Regions from separate parts of the Scandinavium tedordense genome, predicted to be linked through region 2. Evidence: predicted binding sites of a transcription regulator. Region 2 holds the regulator's gene; each other region holds the start of a gene.
The links. Region 2 encodes PurR, which represses purine synthesis genes. Its sites were predicted from a motif close to CANGCAAACGTTTGCNTG; they were not measured.
Positions count from the first base shown of each region.

Region 1: a site for PurR is predicted at 8,420-8,437, ahead of purE (5-(carboxyamino)imidazole ribonucleotide mutase). Genes of this name have one in related genera too.
Region 3: a site for PurR is predicted at 3,281-3,298, ahead of pyrC (dihydroorotase). Genes of this name have one in related genera too.

Region 1 is NZ_JALIGG010000057.1:34,653-44,812, forward strand. Features, by position in the region: gene allC (allantoate deiminase) at 1-687, opposite strand, end outside; gene allD (ureidoglycolate dehydrogenase) at 704-1,753, opposite strand; gene MUU46_RS16115 (acyl-CoA synthetase FdrA) at 2,067-3,746, shown strand; gene MUU46_RS16120 (YlbE family protein) at 3,756-5,015, shown strand; gene MUU46_RS16125 (oxamate carbamoyltransferase subunit AllH family protein) at 5,016-5,831, shown strand; gene MUU46_RS16130 (carbamate kinase) at 5,828-6,727, shown strand; gene purK (5-(carboxyamino)imidazole ribonucleotide synthase) at 6,775-7,842, opposite strand; gene purE (5-(carboxyamino)imidazole ribonucleotide mutase) at 7,839-8,348, opposite strand; gene MUU46_RS16145 (DUF2534 family protein) at 8,601-8,861, shown strand; gene lpxH (UDP-2,3-diacylglucosamine diphosphatase) at 8,885-9,607, opposite strand; gene ppiB (peptidylprolyl isomerase B) at 9,611-10,105, opposite strand.
Region 2 is NZ_JALIGG010000056.1:73,677-83,836, forward strand. Features, by position in the region: gene sodB (superoxide dismutase [Fe]) at 1-561, shown strand, start outside; gene MUU46_RS13510 (MFS transporter) at 602-1,768, opposite strand; gene cydH (cytochrome bd-I oxidase subunit CydH) at 1,940-2,029, opposite strand; gene purR (HTH-type transcriptional repressor PurR) at 2,322-3,347, shown strand; gene punR (DNA-binding transcriptional activator PunR) at 3,366-4,277, opposite strand; gene punC (purine nucleoside transporter PunC) at 4,385-5,584, shown strand; gene cfa (cyclopropane fatty acyl phospholipid synthase) at 5,884-7,032, shown strand; gene MUU46_RS13540 (riboflavin synthase subunit alpha) at 7,062-7,703, opposite strand; gene mdtK (MdtK family multidrug efflux MATE transporter) at 7,941-9,314, shown strand; tRNA gene MUU46_RS13550 (tRNA-Val) at 9,453-9,529, shown strand; tRNA gene MUU46_RS13555 (tRNA-Val) at 9,532-9,608, shown strand; tRNA gene MUU46_RS13560 (tRNA-Val) at 9,621-9,697, shown strand; gene MUU46_RS13565 (LacI family DNA-binding transcriptional regulator) at 9,794-10,160, opposite strand, start outside.
Region 3 is NZ_JALIGG010000058.1:55,787-65,946, forward strand. Features, by position in the region: gene trhO (oxygen-dependent tRNA uridine(34) hydroxylase TrhO) at 1-13, shown strand, start outside; gene solA (N-methyl-L-tryptophan oxidase) at 80-1,198, opposite strand; gene bssS (biofilm formation regulator BssS) at 1,315-1,569, opposite strand; gene dinI (DNA damage-inducible protein I) at 1,861-2,106, opposite strand; gene pyrC (dihydroorotase) at 2,183-3,229, opposite strand; gene MUU46_RS19615 (lipoprotein) at 3,366-3,926, opposite strand; partial or broken gene MUU46_RS19620 (hypothetical protein) at 4,118-4,234, opposite strand; gene rimJ (ribosomal protein S5-alanine N-acetyltransferase) at 4,459-5,043, shown strand; gene MUU46_RS19630 (YceH family protein) at 5,053-5,709, shown strand; gene MUU46_RS19635 (Gfo/Idh/MocA family protein) at 5,712-6,638, shown strand; gene murJ (murein biosynthesis integral membrane protein MurJ) at 6,871-8,406, shown strand; gene flgN (flagella biosynthesis chaperone FlgN) at 8,508-8,930, opposite strand; gene flgM (flagellar biosynthesis anti-sigma factor FlgM) at 8,935-9,231, opposite strand; gene flgA (flagellar basal body P-ring formation chaperone FlgA) at 9,325-9,984, opposite strand; gene flgB (flagellar basal body rod protein FlgB) at 10,145-10,160, shown strand, end outside.

The DNA of each region.
Region 1 (10,160 bases), on a different contig from region 2:
GCTGCCCGCATGGTTAGACTCACCGCTGAGCGTGACCGTATAACGGCGCTGGCCGACAATCGCATGTACTACGCCAATCGCCTGCTGGTGCGTTTCGAGGACTCGCCCCTGCTCGATATGCAGCTCGACAAAGGCTTTGATGTCCTTGCGTGCCGGGAGAGTTGTGGCAGGCAGGGTAAAACCACAGGCGTGCATTGCCTCGACAAAGCCAATGCCTTGCGCGTCGCTGATATCACGCACGTCGGCAGGGTTGGCCTCGCCCATGATGTTTTTGCTGCCCCAGAACACATACGGGAAACGGCTGCCTTCTTCCTCTGCCATCGCCACCATTTCCAGGCTGCGTAGCGGTGGACCGTAGGTCTCTTTCAACCAGATAATAGCCAGCCAGGCGGCCAGCGCGCCAAACTGACCATCGAGATTGCCGCCGTTGACCACGCTGTCGATATGCGACCCGCTGAGGATCACCTCATCGGGATAGCGGGTGCCAGGCAGGCGGGCGAAAAGATTTCCGACTGCGTCAAACCGGGTTTCCAGGCCGTCGTCGGCCATCCGCTGCTGGAATTGTTGCTGGGTCTCCAGCCACTGCGGCGAATAAAGCAAGCGGGTTATTCCGCCACTCGGGTCGGCACCGAAAGTTGAAAGCCATGGCAGTGTGTCTTCTATCGCTTTGCGAAATACATTATCCATATATTAAAACCTGTTATTACTGGGCAAACGGATTTTTCGTCTCATACGAACGGGTGTATATCGCGTCTGAAACCAGATAGTCATAAATATCATCAACAATCTCTATGCCATGGGTTGTTGATTCCTTTTCATAAAGATCTAAATTTTGACCAGGGTAATACACCTGGTTAAATCCTGGTGCAGGCTGAATGCCATTTAATTCACGCATGGTTTGACTTAAATGCTGGCGGAACACTTCGCTGGAAGAGAAAAAGGCCGGGTTTATGACAATATGCAATTGGCCGAGATTACGTCCGTGGCTTAAGTCGTCATACATTGAACTAACTTGTTTGCCGAACGGTAATCCGAGCAAAATACCGGACAGTACGTCAATCATCATCATCAGTCCGTAACCTTTTGGCCCAGCGGCGGGCAGCAGCGCGTGGACGGCAAACGGATCGGTGGTTGGGGCGCCATGGCTATCGACGGCCCAGGTCGCGGGGATGGGTTCCTGACGCGAGCGGGCATCAAGAATTTTGCCCCATGCCTGCACGGTGGTCGCCATGTCAAAGGTCATGATATCGCCGTTTTCACCCGGCGCGGCGAAGGCCAGCGGGTTGGTACCATAGTAAATCTCTGCCCCACCAAACGGTACTACCATTGGATCGGACTGGCACAGTGAAATGCCGATCAGACCCGCCCGGGCAGCCTGCTGCACGAAATAGGAGATAGCGCCGCTGTGACCCATCCGGCTGATGCCGACCACCGCCACACCTTTTTCCTGGGCCAGTTCAATGGCGTGCATCATTCCCCGTTTGGCTGCAACCTGACCGGCAGCGTTATCCGCATGAAGCACGGCAGAACAGGGGCCGGTTTGTTCCATCTGGAAGACCGGTTTGCGGTTAGTACCGCCTTTGGAAATGCGCTCTGCGTAATACTCCACGCGGACGGCGCCATGAGAATGGATACCCCGCGCATCCGCAAACACCAGTACTTCGGCAACGGTGGCGGCGTGGTCGCTATTAAGCCCTGCTTTGGTCAACTTCTTCTGAATAAGTTGAAAGAGTGTTTCCCGGCTGACTTTCATCGGTCTTCCTTTTTACAACGGTGGAGAGCTGAATGAGCGTCAACATACCGTGAAAATAAATTGAATATGTGATCCGGATTGATAAAGTCAGATAGTTAGAATTAATTTGATAATCCAGTTTATTTTTGTAGAAGCTTTTAATGAGTCGGGTATTTAAAATTATACGAGTAATGCCAAAGGGACTGTTCGAATAATTCGTGTAATAAATGGGGTGTGATGCCTGTCACCCTTAATCACGCTTTTGCTGTATAGCCTTGAGCCAAATTAACAGCGCCAGTGTATTTATGCACGGTGTAATTATTGGGGAGGGGTTATGAACCATGCCTTTATAAAAAAAGGATGCTTTCAGGACTCGGTCAGCTTAATGATTATTTCTCGTAAATTAAGCGAATCTGAAAGCGTAGAGGACGTGTCGGTAATGATGGGCACGCCCGCCAATAAAGCCTTGCTGGAAACCACCGGTTTTTGGCATGACGATTTTCAGCAGGCGACGCCGAATGATATCTGCGTGGCGATTCGCACTCTGGCTGATGACGCAACGGTTACTCAGCAGATTGTTGAGCAACTCGATGCCGCGTTGGTAGCCCTGGCACAGGGGACGGGTAACGGTCAGTCGCTGGTCCAGGTGAAACGCTGGGAAAGCGCCTGTCAAAAGCTGCCCCAAGCCAATTTACTGCTGATCTCCATTGCCGGAGAGTATGCCGCCGGGCTGGCGCATCAGGCGCTGGAAAGCGGCAAAAACGTGATGATATTTTCCGATAACGTCACGCTCGATGATGAAATTGCACTCAAAACTCGTGCCCGTGAATGCGGTCTGCTCGTAATGGGGCCAGACTGTGGCACCTCGATTTTGGCCGGGACGCCGCTGGCTTTCGCCAACGTCATGCCCAAGGGAAATATCGGCGTTATCGGCGCCTCCGGGACCGGTATCCAGGAGCTCACTTCACAAATCGCCCTCGCCGGAGAAGGGATAACTCACGCCATTGGGCTGGGTGGGCGTGATCTTAGCGAGCAAGTGGGAGGCATCAGCGCGCTGACCGCGCTGGAGATGCTGGCGAGCGATGCGCCAAGCCAGGTACTGGTCTTTGTGTCCAAACCTCCCGCAGAAACTGTACGCCATCGGGTCATTCAGGCGATGAAAGCCAGCGGGAAACCTGTGGTGGCGCTGTTCCTCGGCTATGTCTCTCCGGTTACCCACGATGAAAACGTCTGGTTTGCCGCCACCCTGGATGAGGCAGCCCGGCTGGCCTGCTTGCTTTCACGCGTTGCGAGTCGAGTCGCGAGCCGGGTAGATACCTGCGCGCCGGCTGCCGGAGGTGTTTTGCGCGGGCTGTACACTGGCGGCACCCTGGCGGCAGAAGCCTCGATGCTGCTGGCCAGCCACCTCGGGATCGAACCTGACCCACAGCATCATCACGGCATAATGCTGGATGCGCAAGGACATCAGGTTATCGATCTGGGCGATGATTTTTACACCGTGGGCCGCCCACATCCGATGATCGACCCGTCCCTGCGCAACCAGCTGGTTGCCGGGCTGGCGCAGCAGCCTGACGTCAGCGTTCTGCTGCTCGATGTGGTACTCGGCTATGGCGCGACCGACGATCCTGCCGGGCCTCTGGTGGAGGCCATCGCCAAAGCACAGGCGGGACGAAGCACGACACATCCACTTCAGGTTATCGCCACTGTCACCGGTACTGAGCGCGATCCGCAGGTGCGTTCGATGCAAATTGCCATTCTGGAAGATGCCGGGATAGCGGTAGTCAATTCTCTGCCAGAAGCGACCCTGCTGGCGGTGGAATTACTGCACCCACGTCCGGTTCACATCGCAAAAAGCACAGCGGCGCTGCTGGAAGGTGTGGCGGTGATCAATGCCGGGTTGCGCAGTTTTGCTCTGGATTTACAGGCTGTCGACACCCCAGTGGTGCATTACTCATGGATGCCCGTGGCGGGCGGCAATCAACAACTGGCGCGTTTATTAGAACGTTTGCAATAAGGGGTTCCAATGTTTACATCCGTGGCGCAAGCCAATGTCGCAGTAATCGAACGTATTCGTCAGGCGCGTCCTCACTGGCTAGATGTCAAACCCGCCGCCTCGCTTATCTCTGTGCTTAATCAGGGAAAAACGTTGCTGCACGCCGGGCCGCCAATGCGCTGGCAGGAGATGACCGGCCCGATGAAAGGGGCCTGCATTGGGGCCTGCCTGTTTGAAGGTTGGGCTGCCAATGAGCACAGTGCGCTGGCGTTGCTTGAAAGCGGGCAGGTCACGTTTATTCCTTGTCATCACGTTAACGCAGTGGGGCCGATGGGCGGTATTACCTCCGCCAGTATGCCGATGCTGGTGGTGGAGAACATTACTGACGGCAACCGCGCTTTTTGCAATCTAAATGAAGGGATCGGCAAAGTGATGCGCTTTGGCGCGTATGGCGAAGACGTTCAACAGCGGCTGCGTTGGATGCGTGACGTGCTGGGGCCGGTGCTGAGTGCGGCGCTGGACACCTTTGATCGTGGCATCGATCTGACCGCTATGATGGCGCAGGGCATCACCATGGGAGATGAATTCCATCAGCGCAATATCGCCACCTCAGCGCTGTTGATGCGCGTGCTGGCCCCACAGATTGCCCGTCTGAATCATGATAAGCAGCAGATTGCCGAAGTCCTCGATTTCCTTAGCCTCACCGATCAGTTCTTCCTCAACGTGGCGATGGCTTACTGCAAAGCGGCGATGGACGCCGGGGCGCAGGTGCGGGCAGGCAGCATCGTGACCGCCATGACCCGCAACGGTAATCAGTTCGGCATTCGCGTTAGCGGTCTGGGTGAGCGTTGGTTTACCGCGCCGGTCAACACGCCGCAGGGATTGTTCTTCACCGGTTTCAGCCAGCAGCAGGCCAACCCAGATATGGGGGACAGCGCCATTACCGAAACTTTTGGTATCGGCGGCGCGGCGATGATTGCGGCCCCGGGGGTGACCCGTTTTGTCGGGGCCGGGGGCATGGAAGCGGCGAAATCGGTTTCTGAGGAAATGGCGGAAATCTTCGTCGAGCGCAACATGCAGTTGCAAATCCCCGGCTGGGATTTCCAGGGCGCCTGTCTGGGGCTGGACATCCGGAGAGTGGTGGAAACCGGGATCACACCGTTGATCAATACCGGGATTGCTCACCAGGAGGCCGGGATTGGCCAGATTGGTGCGGGTACGGTCAGGGCGCCGCTGGGCTGCTTCGAACAGGCGCTGCTGGCGCTGGCCGATGAGCTGGGCGTGAACTAAATGCGCCTTATTGCGCCGTTGATCGGTAGCCTGCAGGCCACGCACTCCGATCAGCGCTGGCAGCTGGCAGGCATCTGGCGGCGCAGTATCAATCTGCAGAGTGGCGCCGATGCGATGCTGACGCTGCATCGCATCGGGAGCGGGATTAGCCCTGCCGGATGGGTGCTACGCGGCCATGATTTTGATCAGCTGCGTCAGGCTCTCGGCCCGACTAGCCGGGTGGGGTCAGATGCGCATTCGCTGACGCTGGGCGGTTATACCATTTGCGCGCCGCAACGGCGTTGTTCGCTGCGCCTCGTGCCACCCTCTACACCGTATCGTTTAGCGGCCAGCGAGATGCAGCGTGCGGCAGAAACCGGGCTGTTTGGTCCGTTATGGAAGGCGTCAATGCTGCCGTTGCCCAATGAGTTACGCCAGTTTGCGCATGCCTTTGGCGTGGCACTGAACGGGCAGGCGGTTGACTGGCGGGAGTGGCTTGGCAAAGGCCCCGGCCTCACACCAAGCCATGACGATACGCTGACCGGGATGTTGCTGGCGGCCTGGTACTTTGGCGCGCTGAACCTTTCACGCGCCGCGCCATTTTTTGCCGCGTCCAGTGCACTGACCGAGGTGACGACAGCCGTGAGCGTCAATTATTTGCACTATGCGGCGATGGGCTGTTTTTCCTCACCGTTGCTGCATTTCGCCCATGCCCTGAGCCATCAACGACGCCTGGATGAAGCCATTGACGCCGTGCTGGCGCTCGGCCATACCTCCGGGGCGGATACGCTGCTGGGGTTCTGGGCTGCACAACAGATTATCAAGGGAACACAATGAAAACTCTGGTGGTTGCCCTCGGCGGCAACGCATTACTTCAGCGCGGAGAAGCGCTGACCGTAGAAAATCAGTATCGCAATATCGCCAGCGCAGTGCCTGCACTGGCACGGCTGGCAAAGCATTATCGACTGGCGATTGTGCACGGTAATGGCCCGCAGGTTGGGTTGTTGGCTCTGCAAAATCTCGCCTATCAGGAGAGCGTCACGCCTTACCCGCTCGATGTGCTGGTGGCGGAAAGTCAGGGCATGATTGGCTATATGCTGGCCCAGCGCCTGAGCACTGAGGCAGACATGCCGCCGGTGACCAATGTGATGACACGCATAGCGGTGGCGAAAGATGACCCAGCATTCAGCGCTCCGGAGAAATTTATCGGCCCGGTGTATGCGCCTGAGCAGCAAACGCAGCTGGAAGCCTGTCACGGCTGGACTATGAAGCGCGATGGCAAGCATATACGCCGCGTGGTGCCGTCGCCGGTCCCGCAGCAGATCATGGATATCAACGCCATCGAACTGCTGTTACAGGCCGGACATGTGGTGATTTGTGGCGGCGGTGGCGGTGTGCCGGTGCTGAAAAGCGGGGCAGGGGTGGAAGCTGTGATTGACAAAGACCTGGCGGCGGCGCTGTTGGCTGAACATATTCAGGCCGACGGGCTGGTTATCCTGACCGATGCGGATGCGGTGTATCAACATTGGGGCACGCCGCAGCAACGGGCGATACGCCGGGCGACGCCGCAGGAGCTGGCCCCGTTTGCCAAAGCCGATGGTGCGATGGGGCCAAAAGTTGCCGCTGTTAGTGGGTACGTGACCCGTCTCGGGAAACCTGCGTGGATTGGCGCCCTGTCGCGCATTGAGGAGACTCTGGCCGGGCAGGCGGGAACCTGTATCAGTCTGGAGTGAGACAGTCGTTAACGTGCCCGGCAGCGCAACGCCACCGGGCAAGAGGACTACGGCAACTGAGACTGTGCCCAGGTAATTCCGCTGGTATATTCCGGCGGCAGCAGTGGAACCAGTGCTTCAAGAGTGGCGCTTAAACGATCGGTGTCGCTGTCATTGAGGTTTAAATGGCCGACCTTCCGGCCTGCACGCACCTCTTTCGCATACCAGTGCAAATGCACCAGTGGCAGCTTCAGCCAGTCCGTATTCAGGTCTGTACCAATCAGGTTGACCATTACTGATGGACTGTTGATGACCGGTGGCGGCAGCGGTAGTTGAGTGATAGCGCGCAGATGCAGTTCGAACTGGCTGATGGACGCACCGTTTTGCGTCCAGTGCCCGCTGTTGTGCACGCGTGGGGCCAGTTCATTAATCAGTAGCCCGGCAGGGGTGATAAAGCACTCCATCGCCATCACGCCGACGTAGTTCAGCTCATTCATAATGGACGTGAGCATGGTTTCGGCCTGCGCCTGCTGCTCTGCATTAGCCTGCGGGAAGGCGACGCTGACGCGCAGAATACCATCCTGATGCAGGTTGTGGGTCAGCGGATAGAACACCGTCGTACCGTCATGCGCTCTGGCACCGACCAGCGACACTTCACCGCTGAAATTAATGCCTTTCTCAACGATGCATTCGCCATAGCAGTCGTCCGGCAGTTGTTCGGTTTCGTGGCTGCGCAAGCGCCACTGACCACGCCCGTCATAACCGCCGGTGCGGCGCTTAACGATGGCCAGTTCGCCGAGATCATCAAACACGCCGGGCCATTCGGTTTTCTCTGCCAGCAGCTGCCACGGCGCGGTGGCGAGACTCAGCTTGTCGAACAACTGTTTTTGCGTCAGGCGGTCAGCGATTATCGGAAAGACGTCGCGGTTAACGAACGCCGGATGACGCGCCAGTTCGCGGGTTAACGCGGTTTCTGGCCAGCGCTCAATTTCAGCCGTAATGACGCTTTGCTGAAATGGCACGGCTTCCGGATCAGCTTCGAGGCCGACCGGCCAGACGTCGATCCCCAACGGTTCACCGGCCTGGCGCAGCATGCGGCCTAACTGACCGTTGCCGAGGACGCAAACCTGTTTCATGCACCACCCCGCGGGTCCGGATTCTCCAGAACCTCGTCGGTTTGCGCTTTACGCCAGTCGGCCAGGCGCTGATGCAATTCGCTGTCGTGTGTAGCAAGGATTTGTGCGGCCAGCAGGGCGGCGTTGGCGGCTCCTGCTTTGCCAATCGCCAGCGTTCCCACCGGAATACCGCGCGGCATCTGGACGATAGAGTAGAGGCTATCCACACCGCTCAGGGCTGCGCTCTGAACGGGTACGCCGAGCACGGGAACCAGAGTTTTCGCTGCAATCATACCTGGTAAATGCGCTGCACCGCCTGCGCCCGCAATAATCACCTGATAACCGTTGTCTTCTGCCGTTTCGGCAAAGCTGAACAGTTTATCGGGCGTGCGATGGGCAGAGACGATTTCCACGTGGTGTGGAACATTCAGGGAATCAAAGATTTCGGCGGCAAACTGCATGGTAGCCCAGTCGCTTTTGGACCCCATCACGATGGCGACTCGCGCCGGATTGTTGCGGGAAGACATGCGTCTTAAAACTCCTGTGGGTGTGGAACACACTGCTTTGAAGGCCACAGAGAATAGCACGGAAAAACGCCAAGGAAAACGGTTGCGCGGTCATGAAAGCGGTGAATGCGGTGCCTGTTTTTCTGTTCCTGTAAATCTGACCCATAAGGAGGAGAAATACGGTAAAGTCACGCATGGACTTACCTGTAGGAAAATATCGACTGCGTCGTCATCAGACATATTACGCAGCGCAGCATTTCATGAGGAGAAGGTATGCTGGCAATACTTCGCACCCCGGAGGGGAAAAAATTTCTGACCGCCGTTGCTATCGTTTTCATTATTGCGGTAACGGTGGTGTCTAAAGTCACGTTCCAGGGGGTTGAAGATCAATACAATCTGCCGATGGATCAGTGGAGCGTGTCGATGTACTTCATTCAGGGCGCATGGGCCACTATCTACAGCATTATGTTCACCATCATTGGCTCACTGCCGTTTGGCTTCTATTTCCTCGGTCCGAAAGACGATCGCGGTTAAGTTTTTTGCTTAAGAAAGGCAGTTCAGAAAGGGAAGGCGATTAATTCGACGTTATCGGTGGTCACTTTGACCATCGATCCTTCGCTGTGCCACGCGCCTAACACCACACGAAAAGCGGGTTTCCCGTTTGCGGTGAGCTCGTGAATCGCCGGGCGATGGGTATGCCCATGAATGAGCCATTGCACCTGATGCTTTTCCATCACATCGACCACAGCGTGGGCGTTGACGTCCATGATTTCCATCGATTTATGGCTGTTGGCGTTCTTGCTGTCATCGCGCATTTTGGCGGCGATGCGGCGGCGAACGAATAGCGGCAGGGCCAGAAACAGCCTTTGCAGCCAGGGCTGATGAACTTTGGCGCGGAAGGCCAGATACCCAGGATCGTCTGTACATAGCGTGTCGCCGTGTATGACCAACACCTTTCGGCCATACAGATCCAGACACTGCTCTTCGGGCAGTAACGTCATGCCACTCTCACGGGCAAAACGCTTGCCAAGCAGAAAGTCACGGTTGCCGTGGATGAAGAAACAGGGCACACCAGAATCGACCAGTGCTTTGATTTCTTGTGCTATCTCACGATGAAGCGGTTCAGGGCTGTCATCGCCAATCCAGGCTTCAAATAGATCGCCGAGAATGTACAGCGCGTCCGCGCTGCGGGCAACACCTCGTAAAAAACGCAGAAAACCGGCGGTGATCGCCGGTTCTTCTGTGTGCAGATGCAAATCTGCAATAAAGAGTGTCGCCACGAATTACTCGCTAACGGTCACGCTTGTCACAATAACGTCTTCTTTAGGAACGTCCTGGTGCATGCCGCTGCGGCCAGTTGCCACGGCTTTAATCTTATCAACAACGTCCATGCCTTCAGCCACTTCTGCGAATACGCAGTAACCCCAGCCTTGCAGGTTTTCGCCGGAGAAGTTCAGGAAATCGTTATCAACGATGTTGATGAAGAACTGTGCGGTAGCGGAGTGTGGCGCCTGAGTACGGGCCATTGCCAGCGTACCACGGGTGTTTTTCAGGCCGTTGTTCGCTTCGTTTTTGATCTGATCTTTGGTTTCTTTCTGATTCATGCCCGGCTCAAAGCCGCCGCCCTGGATCATAAAACCGTTGATAACACGGTGGAAAATGGTGTTGTCGTAGAAACCTTCGCGGCAGTAGTCCAGGAAGTTTTTAACTGTTTCAGGCGCTTTATCATCAAACGTTTTGATTACGATATCGCCGTGATTAGTGTGGAAAGTAACCATTTTTGCATCCTGTTCCGATATTGTGGTGCGAATACCCGCTGGCGGGTCACGTATA
Region 2 (10,160 bases):
TTACCGTATGCAAAAGACGCCCTGGCGCCACACATCTCCGTAGAAACGCTGGAATACCACTACGGCAAACATCACCAGACGTATGTCACCAACCTCAACAACCTGATCAAAGGCACTGCGTTTGAGGGCAAAACGCTGGAAGAGATCGTTCGCACTTCCGAAGCGGGCGTTTTCAACAATGCTGCACAGGTATGGAACCACACGTTTTACTGGAACTGCCTGGCACCCAACGCCGGTGGCGAGCCAAACGGTGACGTCGCAGCCGCTATTAACACGAGCTTCGGCAGCTTTGCTGACTTTAAAGCACAGTTCACCGATGCCGCTGTTAAGAATTTCGGCGCTGGCTGGACCTGGCTTGTGAAAAATACAGACGGCAAACTGGCTATCGTTTCTACGTCTAACGCGGGTACCCCGTTAACGACTGACGCCAAACCGCTGCTGACCGTGGATGTGTGGGAACATGCCTACTACATTGACTACCGTAACGCCCGCCCGAACTATCTCGAGCATTTCTGGGCGCTGGTAAACTGGGAATTTGTCGCGAAGAACCTGGCGGCATAATCTATTGCCCGGCGAGAAACATCACCCGCCGGGCATATTATCAATGGCTGGAATACACTTCTTCTGGCTGACGACGCCCAGTCATCAGCACAACCAGTAACGCAACCCCAGCGATAATCGCACCCATTACTGGCACGAAGGTGTAACCCAGACCGCCGGAAATCACTGCCCCGCCCGCGGCCGCGCCCAGCGCATTACCCAGGTTGAACGCCCCAATATTGACCGATGACGACAGACCTGGTGCTTCATGTGCTACACGCATCACGCGCATTTGTAGCGGAGGAACTACCGCGAAGGTCGCCGCCCCCCAGATAACCATGCTCACCGCCGCACCGATTTCGTTTTGCGCAAGCCACGGGATGAACGCCATGATAATGATAAGTAGCGTCAGGAAACCTTTCAGCGTGGCAGTCACGGAGCGGTCAGCAAACTTGCCACCGAGATAGTTACCGATAGAGAAGCCGATGCCAATCAGTACCAGCATGGCGGTAACGAACAGCGGTGACGCATGCGTAATGGTATGCAGCACTGGCGAAATATAGGTGTAGAGCGTGAACATCGCCCCGGCCCCGAGCACGGTCGTCAACAGCGCCGTCAGCACCTGTGGGCGCATCAGAACCGACAGCTCTTTTTTTACGTCCGGGCGTTCACCGCTGCTGCCCTTCGGTAACGAGAACCACAGGCTGACCATCGCCACCAGGCCAAGTCCGGCCGTCGCAAGGAACGACATTCGCCAGCCGATGGTTTCACCAAGCCAAGTGGCCGCCGGAACGCCGCCGATATTGGCAATCGTCAGCCCCATAAACATGGTCGCCACCGCGCTGGCTTGCTTGTGCTTAGGCACTACGCTTGCAGCCACAACCGAGCCGAGGCCGAAGAAAGCGCCATGATTAAGACTGGTGATAATGCGCGACAACAGCAGCGTAGTGTAATCCGGCGCGATAGCCGACAGCACATTGCCGAGCGTGAAAATTGCCATCAGGAAAATAAGCGCATTACGGCGCGCGCGATGTGAAAGCAGCAGCGTCATCAGCGGGGCACCGACCATCACGCCAATGGCATAGGCGCTGATCAGCATTCCGGCCGCGGGAATCGACACGTCCACACCTTTGGCGATGACAGGCAGCAGGCCCATTGGCGAAAACTCAGTGGTACCTATGCCAAATGCCCCAACAGCCAGTGCCAGCAGGGGGAAATTGATTTTCATGTAACGACTCCGGTAAGCCATCTCATTGAGACAGTGCGAAAGCAGAAGCCAAAAGCATGACATCAATCACAAAAAAACAAAAGTAAACAAAATGGCAAAAGTTTTTTGCGAATTTGATAACAATCAGGAAGGAAAATGAGAAGGAGGAAGAGAGCTCTCCCTCCGGATAAATCAGTGCAGTACAGCAGTCAGCGCGGCAGCAACGATCAGCGCCAAAGCGATAACGGTGGTCATCAGAGAGAGCTTCAGGTCGGTACTCATCAATTTTTCTCCTTTTAATCCCCACAACAAAAGTGAGCTTGCTCATTTTTGCACAAATATACGCAAAAATCTTCCAGGTTTTAGGCTCATAGCGATTTTTCTCTTTCCCTTTGCCTCAGAATCAGACAAAATTCCACGCTAATTTAAAAGCGTACCAGCCATTGACCCCCTCCCGTCGTCCTGTCTGTCTCCCGGCGTACTGCAATTCAGTTGAATTGTGTTAAGGGTGTGTAAAGGCAAACGTTTTCGTGTCGGTAATCAGGCGTAAGGAAAGGGTCTGGAGTGAGAACGAATGGCAACTATTAAAGATGTAGCGAAACGCGCAAACGTTTCCACTACAACTGTATCACATGTAATTAACAAGACGCGTTTCGTGGCAGAAGATACCCGTAACGCGGTATGGGCGGCCATTAAAGAGCTGCACTACTCCCCAAGCGCCGTGGCACGCAGCCTGAAGGTGAATCACACCAAAACAATCGGCCTGCTGGCAACCAGCAGTGAAGCTGCCTATTTTGCTGAAATCATTGAAGCCGTTGAGAAAAACTGCTTCGAGAAAGGCTATACCCTGATCTTGGGTAATGCCTGGAACAACCTTGAAAAACAGCGCGCCTATCTTTCAATGATGGCGCAAAAGCGCGTCGATGGCCTACTGGTGATGTGTTCCGAATACCCGCAGTCGGTGCTCGAGATGCTGGAAGAGTACCGTCACATCCCGATGGTGGTGATGGACTGGGGCGAATCTAAAGCTGATTTTACCGACTCGGTGAATGATAACGCTTTCCAGGGGGGCTATATTGCCGGACGCTATCTGGTCGAACGCGGTCATCGTGAAATCGGCGTCATTCCTGGCCCGATGGAGCGTAACACCGGCGCCGGACGTCTGGCGGGCTTCATGAAAGCCATGGAAGAAGCGCAAATCAACGTGCCTGAAAACTGGATTGTTCAGGGTGATTTTGAGCCGGAATCCGGCTATCGCGCCATGCAGCAAATTCTTGCACAACAGCCACGCCCAACCGCCGTGTTCTGCGGCGGTGACATTATGGCGATGGGTGCGTTGTGTGCCGCAGACGAAATGGGTCTGCGTGTTCCACAGGATATTTCAGTCATTGGTTACGATAACGTGCGCAACGCGCGCTTCTTTACCCCTGCCCTGACCACTATCCACCAGCCTAAGGATTCGCTGGGTGAAGCGGCCTTCGATATGCTGCTGGATCGCATCGTCAATAAGCGTGAAGAGTCGCAGTCTATTGAAGTGCATCCTCGCCTGATCGAGCGCCGCTCGGTGGCCGACGGCCCATTCCGCGACTACCGCCGTTAATGACCTCTCAGGAGCCGGTTATTCCGGCTCCTGTAACCACTCTTTATTCAACGTTTCACTGTCCCCCAAATACTCCAGCAGCCAGCTCAGCGCCGGTGACATGTCATTTTGTTGCCAGGTCAGGCAGCACGCTGCATCAGGGAACGGATTTTCCAGCTCCAGCGCCACCCATTCACCACTGTCGATATACGGACGGGCAAAATGCGTGGGCACCATTCCGGCACACAGACCAGCGGAAAGACAGGTCGCGGAAGATTCCCAGTCCGGCACCACAATCCGTTTTTGATTATCCAGCAACCAGGTGATACGTTTCGGCAGCGATCGCGAGGTATCTTCCCGTACCAGCGCCGGCCAGTTGCGCAACACATCATCGCTGAGCGGGCCGGGCATCTGCGCCAGCGGATGTTGACTCGACACCACGCAGTTCCAGCTCAGCATCCCCATATCACGAAATGCGTAACGCCCACCGACCGGGATCGCCTGTGTGGCGCCAATCGCCAGCTCTACACGCCCGTCGGATAACGCATCCCACACGCCGTTGAATACTTCCTGGAAAACGCACAGTTCGACATCCTTAAAGTGGCGATAGAAATCGACAATCATCTGCCGGGTACGTTCCGGGCGCACAATATTATCCACCGCGATGGCCAAATTGCCACGCCAGCCGTTGGCAATTTGCTGACACTGCTGGCGGGTGATCTGCATTTTTTTGATAACAGAGCGACCCTCTTTCAAAAACCAGGCACCTGCGGGGGTTAATTCTACGTCGCGATGGCGTCGTTCAAACAGCGGTACCGCCAGCCATTCTTCCAGCTGACGTACGGTATAGCTGATCGCAGAAGGCACACGGTGCAACTCCTGCGCGGCTGCGCTGAAGCTCCCGTTACGCGCTACGGCGTCCACGACTTCTAGAGAATATTCTGACCACATAGGCTGCCTGCAAAAAATTTGAACTCACCAGACAAATATTAGCGTTTCACAAGAGAAGTTGCACTCCCTACACTCTGCTGCCATCGACACCTGCAACGAGAAAGAAAATGAATAAGCAACCTGGGAAAGGATTTTTGTGCTGGCTGGCTGGCCTGAGCGTACTCGGTTTTCTGGCAACCGATATGTATCTGCCCGCATTTGCCGCCATTCAAACTGATTTACAAACCCCTGCTGCTGCCGTCAGCGCCAGCCTGAGCCTGTTCCTGGCCGGTTTTGCCCTCGCACAGCTGATGTGGGGTCCGCTGTCTGACCGTTACGGTCGTAAACCTATTCTGCTGACCGGCTTGGCGATATTCGCCTTTGGCTGTCTGGGGATGCTGTGGGTCCGTGATGCAACCCTGCTGCTGGTGCTCCGCTTCGTTCAGGCGGTCGGCGTTTGCGCCGCTACCGTCACCTGGCAGGCGATGGTCACCGATTATTATCCGGCCCAACGCACCAATCGTATCTTCGCGACTATCATGCCGCTGGTTGGACTTTCCCCAGCGCTGGCACCGCTGCTCGGCAGCTGGATCCTGCATCATTTCGAATGGCAGGCAATTTTTGCCACCCTGTTCGGCATTACGCTGCTGCTGATGCTGCCTGCGCTACGTCTGCAAAAACCCGTGCGAACCGTGCATAAAGAAGAACAGCCGCTGACCTTCCTGACACTTTTGCGCTCGAAAGATTATCGCGGCAACGTACTGATTTACGCCGCCTGCTCCGCCAGCTTCTTTGCGTGGCTGACCGGCTCGCCGTTTATTCTGAGCGCCATGGGTTACGGCCCGACGGTGATTGGCCTGAGCTACGTGCCGCAGACCATCGCTTTCCTTATTGGGGGCTACGGCTGTCGTGCCGCCCTGCAAAAATGGGAAGGACAACAGATGCTGCCATGGCTGCTGCTGGCCTTTGCCGTGAGCGTAGCGGGCACCTTTGCTGTCGGTTTGACCGCAGGCAGCTCACTGACCACCCTGCTGATCCCTTTCTGTCTGATGGCGATGGCCAACGGCGCGATTTACCCAATCGTTGTGGCTCAGGCACTGCGCCCGTTCCCACACGCTACGGGTCGGGCAGCTGCGATGCAAAACACGTTGCAGTTGGGTTTGTGTTTCCTGGCAAGCCTGGTGGTTTCCACCCTGATTTCTACTCCACTCCTGACCACCACCAGCGTGATGCTGGCCACCGTGGTTCTGGCAGGCTGGGGTTACCGGATGCAGTTTGTTGCACAACGTGATGAAAACGCGGGTCCAACTGAAGAATCACACGCATAGTATCGTTAGCGACTATGTAACAATTCAGTCATTAGTTTGCTAAGAATTTTTTATTGAATCACTCATTTTTGCGGCCTATACTGGTTCGGTAACACATAAATACGATAAATATTAGCGATTAACGGGGGAACGGATCTCCCCCGATTAACCACGGAAGGCCTTTCGGCAAGGGTTATCTCCCTTCCTCTGTTCTACGTCGGATAGCAGACTCACGGATATTCCGTGAGAGTTCTCACACAACCAAAAAAGCGTCTACGCTGTTTTAAGGTTCTGATCACAAGCCGCGTGATGGAGAAGCTATGAGTTCATCGTGTATAGAAGAAGTAAATGTGCCTGATGATGACTGGTACCGCATTGTTAATGAATTACTGAGTCGTGCCGGCGTCAGGGTTAATGGTTCTGCTCCCTCAGATATCCGGGTCAATAATCCCCTGTTCTTTAAACGTGTGCTGCAGGAAGGGTCACTGGGATTAGGCGAAAGCTATATGGACGGCTGGTGGGAATGCGAACGGCTCGATGTATTTTTTCATAATGTGCTTCGTGCCGGTCTGGAAAGCCAACTCCCCCACCATCTTAAAGACACGCTTCGTGTCGCAGGTGCCCGTCTGCTCAATCTTCAAAGTAAAAAACGCGCCTGGATAGTGGGTAAAGAGCATTACGATTTGGGCAACGATTTATTCAGTCGGATGCTTGACCCCTTTATGCAATATTCCTGCGCGTACTGGAAAGATGCGGAAACGCTGGAACAGGCACAACAGGCGAAACTGGACCTCATTTGTCAGAAACTGCATTTGCAGCGCGGCATGCGGGTTCTGGATATCGGCTGCGGCTGGGGTGGGCTGGCGCAATTTATGGCGAAAAACTACGACGTGAGCGTCGTCGGTGTGACCATTTCGGCTGAACAGCAGAAGATGGCCCAGGCGCGCTGCGAAGGGCTGGACGTGCAAATCCTGTTGCAGGATTATCGAGATTTGCAGGATCAGTTCGACCGTATTGTATCTGTCGGAATGTTCGAGCACGTCGGGCCAAAAAACTACACCACCTATTTCGACGTAGTGGATCGTAACCTGACACCTGACGGCCTGTTTTTGCTGCACACCATCGGGTCGAAGAAAACGGATAACAGTGTGGATCCGTGGATAGACAAATACATCTTCCCGAATGGCTGCCTGCCTTCCGTGCGTCAAATTGCCAACGCCAGTGAACCGCACTTTGTAATGGAAGACTGGCATAACTTTGGCGCTGATTACGACACGACTCTGATGGCCTGGCATACGCGTTTTCTGCATAGCTGGCCAGAAATTGCTGACAACTATTCAGAGCGTTTCAGAAGGATGTTCTCATATTATCTGAATGCTTGTGCCGGGGCATTTCGTGCTCGCGATATCCAACTCTGGCAGGTGGTATTCACCCGCGGTGCCGAAGGTGGTTTACGCGTCGCCCGATAAAACAAACCCCGGCAAGCCGGGGTTTGTTTTTACTCATCTGCGCTGAACGTTTTGGTTGCCGCTTCCTTTGCGGCCATGACACGTTCTACCGTATCCACCACCGCCTGCGTCTGCGGATCAATCTCAATGTTCACCTTCTCACCGAGCTTTTTCTTACCGAGCGTCGTGCGCTCCAGCGTTTCCGGGATCAGATGCACGCAGAAGCGCGTCGGTGTGACTTCTCCGACTGTCAGGCTAATACCGTCAATGCCGATAAAACCTTTATACAAGATATATTTCATCAGCGTCGGATCCTGAACCTTGAACCATATCTGGCGGTTATTTTCAGAGGTCAGGATTTTTGATACGTCGGCAGTGGTCATAATATGGCCCGACATTAAATGGCCGCCAATCTCATCGCTAAAACGCGCGGCACGTTCCACGTTAACCACGTCGCCAGCTTTCAGCTCGCCAAGATTGGTGATGCGCAGCGTCTCTTTCATCAAGTCAAAACTGATGTGATTGCCGTTAATTTCCGTCACCGTCAGGCAGCAACCGTTGTGGGCAACAGAGGCACCAGTTTCAATGCCGTCGAGCATATGCACTGGCATTTCAACGACATGCGTGCGGAAGTTAGGTTTTTCATCGATGGACACAATTTTTGCAGTGCCCTGAACGATACCAGTAAACATGCCAATAACTCCTGTATCTTACGAGGACGGAATCATCACCGCCTTTTATACCCCGCACAATACCAGTTGCCATCCAGCCTTGCCAGTCAGGCTGTGCTCACTGCCATTTTTTGACTGGCTTAATACCCATTACTCGCTACAATATATTCGAAAATTCCCCAGCTCTTTCTTTTTGCTGCCAGTGCCGGCGGCTTTTTTAGTCTTTTCAACAATAACAAACAATAAAAGGTACCTCCCGTGCAAAAGTACGTTATTGAAGCGCGCCAGCTTCTCGCGCTGGCAATCCCGGTCATCATTGCGCAGGTGGCCCAAACCGCAATGGGTTTCGTTGATACGGTCATGGCCGGTGGTTACAGCGCCACCGATATGGCCGCGGTGGCGATCGGCACCTCTATCTGGCTCCCGGCAATTTTATTTGGTCACGGCCTGCTGTTGGCCCTGACGCCGGTGGTGGCTCAACTGAACGGTTCCGGTCGTCGCGACCGCATCGGCCATCAGATTCGCCAGGGGTTCTGGCTCGCCGGTTTTGTCTCCATCCTGGTGATGGTTGTGCTGTGGAATGCCGGTTATATCATTCACGCCATGCATAATATTGACCCGGTTCTGGCGGATAAAGCCGTCGGCTACCTGCGCGCATTGCTGTGGGGCGTTCCAGGGTATTTGTTCTTCCAGGTATGCCGCAATCAGTGTGAAGGTCTGGCGAAAACCAAACCGGGCATGGTAATGGGCTTTATCGGTCTGCTGGTGAATATTCCAGTGAACTACATCTTCATTTATGGTCATTTTGGTATGCCAGAACTCGGCGGCGTTGGCTGCGGTGTGGCGACGGCTTCCGTTTACTGGGTTATGTTCTTCGCGATGGTTTCCTACGTGAAACGCGCCCGTTCAATGCGAGATATTCGCACCTACGAAGGATTCGGGAAGCCTGACTACGCGATCATGAAACGTCTGGTGCAGCTCGGGTTGCCTATCGCGTTAGCGCTGTTTTTCGAAGTGACGCTGTTTGCGGTAGTCGCACTTCTGGTATCGCCATTGGGGATTGTTGATGTGGCCGGACACCAGATTGCGCTTAACTTCAGCTCGCTGATGTTCGTCATGCCAATGTCTCTGGCGGCGGCGGTCACTATCCGCGTTGGTTTTCGTCTGGGCCAAGGTTCCACGCTGGATGCTCAAACCGCGGCCCGTACCGGACTTGGCGTCGGTGTCTGCATGGCGGTATTGACAGCGATTTTTACCGTGACGATGCGTGAGTATATTGCGCTGCTTTATAACGATAATCCTGAAGTCGTGACCCTTGCCTCGCACCTGATGTTGCTCGCTGCGGTATATCAGATTTCAGACTCCATTCAGGTTATCGGCAGCGGTATACTTCGCGGTTATAAAGATACGCGCTCAATCTTCTTTATTACGTTCACCGCCTATTGGGTGCTCGGTCTGCCAAGCGGATATGTGCTGGCGTTAACCGATATCGTCGTGCCGCGTATGGGTCCGGCGGGCTTTTGGATAGGCTTTATCATCGGCCTGACCTCTGCTGCAATCCTGATGATGTTGAGAATGCGTTTCCTCCAGCGTCAGCCGTCAACAATTATTCTGGCTCGTGCATCCCGATAAGTGTCTGACAGTCGCCTCAGGGCGGCTGCTTTCTCGACAGTTTGTGCAGTGTTTCCGCAATCGCGTGAAATCTGGAAGAAAAGTGGCATTTGCCTCTTGCCACTTCTCCTTCCTGCCGCTAATATTCGTCCCCGTTGTGCGTCCGTAGCTCAGTTGGTTAGAGCACCACCTTGACATGGTGGGGGTCGGTGGTTCGAGTCCACTCGGACGCACCATTGCGTTTATAGCTCAGTTGGTTAGAGCACCACCTTGACATGGTGGGGGTCGTTGGTTCGAGTCCAATTAAACGCACCATTTCTCTTTTATGCGTCCGTAGCTCAGTTGGTTAGAGCACCACCTTGACATGGTGGGGGTCGGTGGTTCGAGTCCACTCGGACGCACCATTCTGTAAAATATCTCTCCCTCTTTCCTTTATTCTTAAAAGCTGTCCACGCAACAATATTCAGGCAATGAAGCGCTTTCGTCCTTCTTATCGTGCCTCAAATTTCAGTCTGGGTCGGTTTGCGTGCACTGTTTCGTACCACCAGTTTTCCCGACAACACTTGCTGGACTGCCGGTGAGTCAGCATCGTCGAATTGCTGAGTAATGATCCGCACCGCGGAAGTCACCATGTCGTTAACCGGCTGAACATAGGTCGTCAGGCTGAATAAAGGCCAGGCCCCCATGGCAATGTTATCGAACCCCACAACAGAGATATCCTGACCCGCCACGAGCCCCAACTCACCAACCACGACATTCAATGCGCCTATCGCCATAATATCGTTGGCGCAGAAAATACCCTCCGGACGATCTTTACCTTTCAGCAACTGGCGGGTCGCCTCCATAGCCATTTCAAGATTGTATAGA
Region 3 (10,160 bases), on a different contig from region 2:
TGACCCTGACTGAGTGATTGCTGACAGCAATTTTCTGATAGCCCGGTAAGCGTAATGCTACCGGGCTTTTTTACGCCTGTTACTGTGCGAAACGCGCGAGGCTAAATGGCGTTAGATCGAACGCTGGCGTTTTGCCTTGAGCAAAATCAGCGGCAATCTCGCCCAGCACCGAGGTGAACTTAAAGCCGTGTCCGCTCAGACCAGAAATCACCAGCGTGTTGTCATGACCGGGCTGGGTGTCGATGATGAAGTCTTCGTCCGGCGAATTATCGTAGGTGCAGGCCGCGCCGTGCAGGCAGCAGCCAATCCCAGGTAGCACGTTACGCAGGAAATTAAAGGCTTCAGAGCCATCCGTTGCCACTGCGCCAAACGGTTTACGTTGTTCAGGTGAATCAATAACTTGTCCCCCGTTGTGCTTACCGATTTTGAGTTCGTTGTCTTCAGCCGGGAAACCGTAATACTGGTCACCGTTAGGCAGCTCGCCGGTAAACGCCGGGAAGTTGTTTTTGCGGCTGTAACGCCCATCGGCCTGGTACCAGGCAAACACTTTACGCACCGGTTGAATCGGCAGTTCTGGCAGAAGCCTGGTGACCCAGGTTCCGGCGCTCACCAACAGACGTTTGGCGGTGTAACTGCCATCGGTGGTTTCAACGGTGACGCCATCCGCGTGATGCGAAACGGCGGTGACAGGGCAATTGAACAGCTGAGCACAACCGGCTTCACGGGCCAGTTCTACCCAGGCTTTGACCGCCAACTCACTGCGCAATACGCCGGAAGCTGGTTCAAACAGCCCGATGTAATCCTCCGGCACGCGGATCTCCGGCCAGCGTGCCATCAGCGCCTGGCTGTCCAGCCGCTCAACGTTCAGACCGAACTGATGGGCGCTCTGCTCAACGTTGGCGAGGAACGGAGAATGAGCCGGCCCCAGGTTGATGACGCCGGTTTTCTCAAAAATCTCTTCACCGCTCAGCGTGGCAAGTTCATCCCACAGGGTTTGTGCGCGAAGAACCAGCGGCACATATTTTTCACCCTCGCCGTAGGCATGGCGAATCAGACGCGTATCGCCGTGGTGGCTGCCTTCGTTATGCGGTGGCAGATGGGCGTCGGTCATCAGAACCGACAGCCCTGCGCGGGAAGCGTAATAACCGGCGGCGGCACCGACAGAGCCACTGCCGATAATTATTAAGTCGTAGTTCATGCGTGTCTCATCTCTGTTCGTTATTAGCAGGGTAATTAATCTGATAATGCGTGACAAGCCAGAAATAATTAAGGCACCCGATGGGTGCCTGTTACGTAAATTTTTGGCATCAAGCGCTAATGCCTTCGATACTCGTTTTCCTGGAAATCGCCGGATTCAATTTTGGCGATGCCCGCTTCTAAAATAGAAATAAACTGGCGGGCTACATCGGTCGTTAACCATAGCGTTTGACCGATTTCTGCTTCGTTGTGACTCGATAGTGTGGGGTTCTGGTAGTGCAGGCGCAGCATCAGCGCGTCATAGCTGTCTACGGTGCTGATGTCCCATCCGACGAGGGGATGGGTCTGGATGACTTCATTATTCTTTTCCATCATAACCCCTTATTAACGTGTTTAAAGACAACGGTTCGAGGTTCAATGCGTGTTTTCTGAAGCATACTAATTATATCAACAACTATGAAAATATTCGAACTTTCGGGTAAATGGCAACATTTTTTTCTGGTTCAATCGTTTTTTTGAACAATAAAGCGACAGTTAGTTCGTTATTTTTTAAAAGAATAGTGATGCAATAAGAAAAGGGTTAAAAAAAGCACAAAATGAAATTAAAAAAGCCGGGGCGACCCGGCAAAAAATTACATAATGGTGGAGCGTTTTTTAATCGAATCAGGCAGGGTTAAACCAGTCATCCGCGCTTTCCCAGGTTTCCTGAAGAATTTCGCTAATGCGGTCTTTGTCTTCTTTAGCGCCGCCGAGAACGGAAAGATTATTACCCGCAGCATAGCGCACGCTGACTTGTCCGTTCTGGTCTGGGAATTGATCGAGAATACGACGGGAAAGCTCGCTGGTGAGCGCATCAATAGCGCCTGCGGGCAGGACAGTAGTTCTGGCGATGGTCACTTCAATACGCATAATTTGTCCCCTGTTGAATATACTGGATATTTATACAGTGAGTTTGCAAAACTTACAACAGGGGACAATCACTTTTTTAGCGCTTAATGCTCCAGTTTACGGTTTCACCGGCGAGGAAAGGGATCAGTGTGTCGTCGGTCAGGGCGATACTGTCGACAACCTGGCTCTCTTTGCGCTCCAGTTCGATGAAGCTTTCATTGACCGGCAGGCCGTAGAAACGTGGGCCGTTCAGCGAGCAGAAGCCTTCGAAGTGTTGTAAGGCGTTCATTTCGTCGAACACCGTGGCATAACTGCCAAGCGCCGTTGGCGCGTTGAAGCAGCCTGCACAACCGCAACTGGCTTCTTTGCGATGACGCGCATGTGGGGCGGAGTCGGTGCCGAGGAACGCGCGCTCAAAGCCGCTGGCAACCAGTTCACGCAGCGCCTGCTGGTGAATATTGCGTTTGAGGATAGGCAGGCAGTACAGATGAGGGCGCACGCCGCCAACCAGCATGTGGTTGCGGTTAAACATCAGATGCTGTGGGGTAATGGTGGCGGCCAGCAGTTCGTTACCCTCGCGCACGTATTCAGCGGCATCTTTGGTGGTGATATGTTCAAACACCACTTTCAGACCCGGCAGACGCTGGCGCATCGGCTCCATCACCGTTTCGATAAAGCGTGCTTCACGGTCAAAAATGTCGATCTCAGCGTGGGTAACTTCGCCGTGGACCAGCAGCGGCATGCCCAGCTTTTGCATACGTTCCAGTACCGGCATGATCGTATCAATGCTGGTGACGCCGTGGCTGGAGTTGGTGGTCGCATTCGCCGGATACAGTTTGGCGGCGGTAAACACGCCTTCATTGAATCCGCGTTCCAGCTCGTTTGGATCAAGGGTGTCGGTCAAATAGCAGGTCATCAGCGGGGTAAAGTCATGGCCCGCAGGCACGGCATCAAGAATGCGCTGGCGGTAGCTGATGGCGGCATCAACGGTGGTCACCGGTGGCACCAGGTTTGGCATCACAATCGCCCGGCCATACACTTCACTGGTGTAAGGCACGACGGTTTTCAGCATATCGCCATTGCGCAGATGGATATGCCAGTCGTCGGGACGGCGGATTTTCAGTAGCTGGGATTGTGCTGTCATGGAAGGCTCCGGCTTGTTGAGAAGGGCTATTTTTGCCGGGCACTAAGATTAAACGTAAACGTTTTCCTTTGCACTCCTTTCCGTAAAAAAAAACGGGCGCTATTTGCGCCCGCATCCAAATCATTAGCCGATTCGATTAGTCCGTCAGTGGAATGACAATCTCGCCCGGTTTCACTTCAATGCCTTTCGCGTATTTTTTCGCCAGCGCCTCGCCTTGGCTTGCGTCTTCACGCAGGACGTAGGCCGGCTGCTTGTTGAAGTAGCTACGCAGGGACTGGTTCAGATACGGCATCATGGTTTGCACCACCGACTGCATCTTCTCAGGCTCAACTTTCGCATCGACCACTTCCATTTCCTGCAGGAAGATGGCGCCTTTTTCTTTATTAAAGACCGGTAGCGCTTTCAGCTTGAGGTTAATCGTTGCTTTCTGATTACCAAACAGCGAGCTCATATCGAGATTTGCGACGCCGGTGAGCGTGATTTTATTCGGTTCTTCGCGGCCAATGGCGCTGGAGAGGTTAGTCAGCACAATGTGTGCGTCAGCCACGCCCGGCAGGCCAATATCTTTCGAGAAATTGTTTCGCTTTTGCAGCGCCTGATTAATTTCTTGCTCACTCACGGTGTACTGCGTGAGCTGGTTACAGCCTACCAGCAGGACGCTCGCAATAAATGCGGCGACTATAAACAACTTTTTCATGGGTTTCCTTAACATGTTGCTTTTGACTCATCCTGACACAAAGCAGCATGCCCTGTCAGCCTAATGCGCACCAGCAGAATCCGCTGAATTGTTACCACACATAACTTCAGGCGCCGGGTGCGACCATCCCGGTTGAGCGCTTTGCCCGCATCGAACAGCCAGCCGCCACCTGCGTAACCGAGCACCGCCAAAATGCCTAAACCTTGCTGAACGAGCTGGCGCAGCCCAAGGGCAATGCCAACCAGCATGTTATCGACAAGCATGAAATATTTTCCCAGGCGGGGAGCCTGTGAAATGCGCGAGGACATTTCCCTTCCAGGGGAATGAAACGGAGAGAGGTTCCTACTTCTACCGTCATAACGCTGATTTTCAGGGGCTGCGGGCAACAATATTTTTTTATCAAAAGACTATTTTGATAGAGTTTATTTATCGAAAAGCGGAAGTGCCTCAGAAAAACGTATGTCGCTGTTTTCACAAGGTGGCGACAGGCAGGTATAGTGAAGGTAATGGCGGTTTGAAGGAGTGGGGGAAGATGTTTGGCTATCGTAGTAACGTGCCGAAAGTGCGCTTAACAACAGACCGTCTTGTGGTGCGTCTGGTCCATGACCGCGACGCCTGGCGGCTCGCCGATTATTACGCGGAAAATAAAACGTTCCTGAAACCCTGGGAACCGATCCGTGACGACAGCCATTGCTATCCTTCAGGCTGGCAAGCGCGCTTGTCGATGATCAGCGAGTTTCACAAACAGGGTTCCGCGTTTTACTTTGTGTTGCTTGACCCGGAAGAAAAAGAAATCGTCGGTGTGGCCAATTTTTCCAACGTGGTGCGCGGATCGTTTCATGCCTGTTATCTGGGCTATTCGATTGGCGAAAAATGGCAGGGACAGGGGCTGATGTACGAAGCGCTGACGTCCGCCATTCGCTACATGCAGCGCACCCAGCATATACACCGCATTATGGCCAACTATATGCCGCACAATCAGCGTAGCGGCGCGCTACTGGCCAAGCTCGGATTTGAAAAAGAAGGATTCGCCAAAGACTATCTGTTGATTGACGGGGAGTGGCGGGACCACGTTCTGACGGCGCTCACCACACGCGAGTGGACGGCGGGTCGATAAGGAGAAATCATGAAGTATCAGTTAACGGTGCTTGAAGCACGTGTGATTGGCTGCCTGCTGGAAAAGCAGGTCACCACGCCGGAGCAGTATCCGTTGTCGGTCAACGCCGTAACCCTGGCCTGTAATCAGAAAAGTAACCGCGAACCGGTGATGACGCTCAGCGAAAATGAGGTTCAGGATTTACTCGATCAGCTGGTAAAGCGGCATTATCTCCGCACCGTCAGCGGGTTTGGCAACCGGGTGACCAAATATGAACAGCGATTCTGCAATTCCGAATTTGGCGATTTGAAGCTAAGTACCGCGGAAGTGGCGCTGGTAACTACGCTGCTGCTGCGCGGCGCGCAGACGCCGGGCGAACTGCGCAGTCGCGGCCAGCGGATGCATGAATTTGCGGACATGGCCGAAGTCGAAAACGCGCTGGAAAATCTGAGCAATCGTGAAGACGGGCCGTTTGTAGCGCGTTTACCGCGCGAACCAGGCAAGCGCGAGCAGCGTTTTATGCATCTGTTTAACGGTGATGTTGAACATGCCGCTGTCACCGCTGTCACCGCTGAGACCGACATGCCGGAGACCAACAGCCTGGTGGCGCGCGTAGACGCGCTGGAGAGCGAAGTTGAAGAGCTCAAGCAGCGTCTCGATTCCTTACTGGCACATCTGGGAGATTAAGCGTGACCGCGAAACTTCGAATTGGCGTGGTGGGCCTCGGGGGCATTGCGCAGAAAGCGTGGCTGCCGGTGGTAAGCGCTGCAACAAACTGGACGCTGCAGGCGGCCTGGTCGCCGGGGCGTGAAAAAGCGCAGCGCGTGTGCGAAACGTACCGTATTCCGCTGGCGGATTCGCTGGCGCATCTTGCGTCCCAGTGCGATGCGGTATTTGTGCACAGCTCAACCGCCACGCATTATGCGGTGGTCAGCGAACTGCTGAACGCCGGGGTTCACGTCTGTGTCGATAAACCGCTGGCAGAAAAACTGAGTGATGCGATACGCCTGATTGAACTGGCCGAGAAGAAAAAGTTAACGCTGATGGTCGGTTTTAACCGTCGTTTTTCGCCGCTGTACCAGGAGCTAAAAGCTAATCTGGCCGATGGCGCATCGCTGCGGATGGACAAACACCGGACCAACAGCGTCGGGCCAAACGATCTGCGATTCACTTTGCTGGATGATTATCTGCATGTGGTGGATACCGCGTTATGGCTGGCGGGCGGAAATCCACAGCTGAGCGGCGGTTTACTGCAAACCACTGAACAGGGTGAAATGCTGTACGCCGAGCACCATTTCAGCCTGCCGCAGATGCAAATTACCACCAGTATGCATCGCCGGGCGGGCAGCCAGCGTGAGTGGGTCCAGGCCGTGACCGACGGCGGGCTTATCGACATTACCGATATGCGTGACTGGCGTGAAGAGCGGGGCGCTGGCGTGATTGTACGTCCTGCATCCGGTTGGCAAAACACGCTCGAACAGCGCGGTTTTGCGGGATGCGCGCATCACTTTATCGAATGCGTGCAAAATCAGACGGTTCCGCAAACTGCTGGCGAGCAGGCGATTGCCGCCCAGCGTATTGTCGAAAAGCTGTGGCAGGACGCAATAAGCGAGTAAACCCCCGTCAGCCTTCACGCTGCATGGGCGTTGGCTACACCTGCTCACCCCTGTCACTTATTTGCGTAAGCGTCTGGGGACTCACAGGCTTGCCTCCTTCCTGCACCTCGAATTATTTTGGGTATTACGATGGGTGTAGTAATTACGGCTAATCCAGGTAGACTATCGCCACTTTCCAACGCCTGTTTTGCTTACAGGCGTTTTTGATCCAGGGTTGTGGAATAACACGTTAATGAACCTATTAAAATCGCTGGCGGCCGTCAGTTCAATGACCATGTTTTCTCGCGTACTGGGTTTTGCGCGCGATGCCATTGTGGCAAGGGTTTTTGGGGCGGGAGTCGCGACGGATGCCTTTTTTGTGGCGTTCAAACTGCCAAACCTGCTGCGTCGTATCTTTGCGGAAGGCGCGTTTTCACAGGCGTTCGTGCCGATTCTGGCGGAATACAAAAGTAAGCAGGGCGAAGATGCGACCCGCGTTTTCGTCTCGTATGTTTCCGGGTTATTAACCCTCGCGCTGGCGGTAGTGACCGTTGTCGGGATGCTCGCCGCACCGTGGGTTATCACCCTGACCGCGCCCGGTTTTGCCAATACGCCAGACAAGTTCGCCTTAACCAGCCAACTGCTGCGCATTACCTTCCCGTATATTCTGCTTATCTCGCTGGCGTCGCTGGTGGGGGCAATTCTGAATACCTGGAACCGCTTCTCGGTTCCGGCTTTTGCGCCGACGTTCCTGAACGTCAGCATGATCGGTTTTGCGCTGTTTGCCGCACCGTATTTCAATCCCCCGGTGCTGGCGCTGGCGTGGGCGGTAACCGTCGGCGGTGTGCTGCAGTTGTTCTATCAGCTGCCGCACCTGAAAAAAATCGGCATGCTGGTGCTGCCGCGCATTAACCTGAAAGATGCCGGTTCTATTCGCGTCGTGAAGCAAATGGGCCCGGCAATTCTCGGGGTTTCCGTCAGCCAGATCTCACTGATCATTAACACCATTTTCGCCTCGTTCCTGGCCTCGGGTTCGGTATCGTGGATGTACTACGCTGACCGTCTGATGGAGTTCCCGTCCGGCGTGCTGGGTGTGGCGCTCGGCACGATTCTGCTGCCGTCGCTCTCCAAAAGTTTTGCCAGCGGCAACCACCAGGAATACAACCGCCTGATGGACTGGGGCCTGCGCCTGTGTTTCCTGCTGGCGGTCCCGAGTGCGGTAGCGCTGGGCATTCTGGCTAAACCGCTCACCGTGGCGCTGTTCCAGTACGGTAAATTCACCGCCTTTGATGCGTCGATGACCCAGCGTGCGCTGGTGGCGTATTCCGTTGGTCTGGTGGGTCTGATTGTGCTGAAAGTACTGGCCCCGGGCTTCTATTCCCGCCAGAACATCAAAACCCCGGTCAAGATTGCGATCGTTACGCTCATCATGACGCAGCTGATGAACCTGGCATTTATCGGTCCGCTGAAACACGCCGGTCTTTCGCTGTCGATTGGACTGGCGGCGTGCCTGAATGCCAGCCTGCTGTACTGGCAGTTGCGTAAGCAAAAAATCTTCACCCCTGAACCAGGCTGGGGCCGTTTCCTGACTCGTCTGATTGTTGCGGTGGTAGTGATGGCTGCCGCGCTGTTGGGCATGATGTACATCATGCCGGAGTGGTCCCAGGGCACGATGCCGTTCCGCATTATGCGTCTGATGGTTGTGGTCGTAGGGGGTATCGCGGCGTACTTCGCAACGTTGCTGGTGCTGGGTTTCAGAGTGAAAGAGTTTACACGCCGTACGGTGTAAATACCTGGCGTGAGTCAGCCATCATTGGGAATAGTCACAACAAACCGCAGGGCATTGGCCGGAATTCACGGCAATGCCACTTGCTGTTTAAGACGGGAAGATTAAACGGAGAATTTCTTGCCACCGCGTGGGGTAGACGAGGTTTGACCATCTTTGCCGTACAGCGTCGGTTCCTGATGCGGTTTTAGCACCTGCAACGCCTGCTGGTTACGCTCAATTTGGCCTTCCAGAAGCCAGCCGTTGTGCTGATTGAGGTCGCGCAACTGCTGGGTTTTTTCGGTAATGGTCTGCCAGCGTTCCGCGACGTCATCATTGGCACAGCGCTGTGCTTCCTGCTCCAGGCGGCGTTGTTTTTCCAGATAATCCAGTGTTGCCAGCAACGAGCTTTTCTCTTCGGTAATACGCTGCAGGGCGCTACTGTTTACGCTGCCCGCGGATAGCTGTTGCTGTTCGGCATCCATCACCTCTTTCAGCGAGTTCAGGATGACTGTCATATGATCCAGTATTTCTGACAGACGACTCATTCTGTTATTTACTCTGCTGCAGCCAGCTCTGGGTATCCGAAATCAGCGAATCGGCAATTTTGCCGGTATCCATTTTCAGCTCACCGTTACGGATAGCGGTTTTCATGGCCTCGACGCGATCCATATTGATGTCGCTGTTGCGCGGTTGCATCAGGCTCGATTGCGCTTCGCTCAGCGTCACGTTAGTGCTGTTCGCGGTTGACGATGTGTCCAGACGGGCTTTCTGCGCCTGGGCTTCATTTGGCTCACGCGGCTGGACGGCGTTAACGGGCTTCAGGGGCGATGTACGATCAATGCTCATTGTCCTGTCCTCATCGAGGTTTCGTGGCGTTACTGCCTGCCATCATCACTTGTTGATTATTTATCGGCAGGCTCTGCAGAATCTTTATATGCATTATAGATTAATCAGAATATTCCCATCCGAATCCACCTGACCGCTCACCACCTGGCCTGACGGCATTCTAACGCGAGCGTTTTGGGCGACGGCGGCATTGTTTAACGCCTGGCCTTCGCCATTAACGCTAAAGCCATCGCCACTGGCAATGACCTGGACTTTTTGTCCGGCTTTTACGCGCCATGACTGGCGTAACATTGACAGCTGAATTGGCTGTCCGGGCGCCAGGTCACGCATAGTCACGGCGTCCTGCGCCTGGTTTATATCAAGCATGGTGCGCGGCGGCAACTGGTCGAGACGCCCACGTTTCAGCGTTACGCTGCCGGGTTGCAGGACCGCACCGCGGGGCACAGACTGCGCCGCTACTACGTAATTCCCCGTCGCTTCAACCATCACCTGAATGTATTTTTTTTCCGTTGCACACTGCGCCACAACGGACTGATTTCCCCACAGACGGGCATTGCCCATCACGGAAAATGCAGGCTGCTCACACTGCGGCAGCTGCGTGTCAGGGCTGCGTACGTTAACCACCACCGAATCGCTGAAGCCAGCAAGACGGTGGCTGAAAAAATCCGTCAGCTGCTGGGTGAGGTTCTGCGCCATGACCGCCGGGCTCAGGAGCGCAAACGCCAGCGTGAGGGTGCTCTTCAGGTTTCGCATTGCTAACTCCGGTCTGTCAGGGAATAGTCGAATTTTACCTGTCAACGAAGAACATCAACGCAACAAATAGCGATGCATTTTGCTTTTATTCCGACGATGGCGGCCCAAAATTGGGATTAATCTGAACACTGAATGAACTATTGCCATCAGCGGAGGAGACATGCTCGATAAACTCG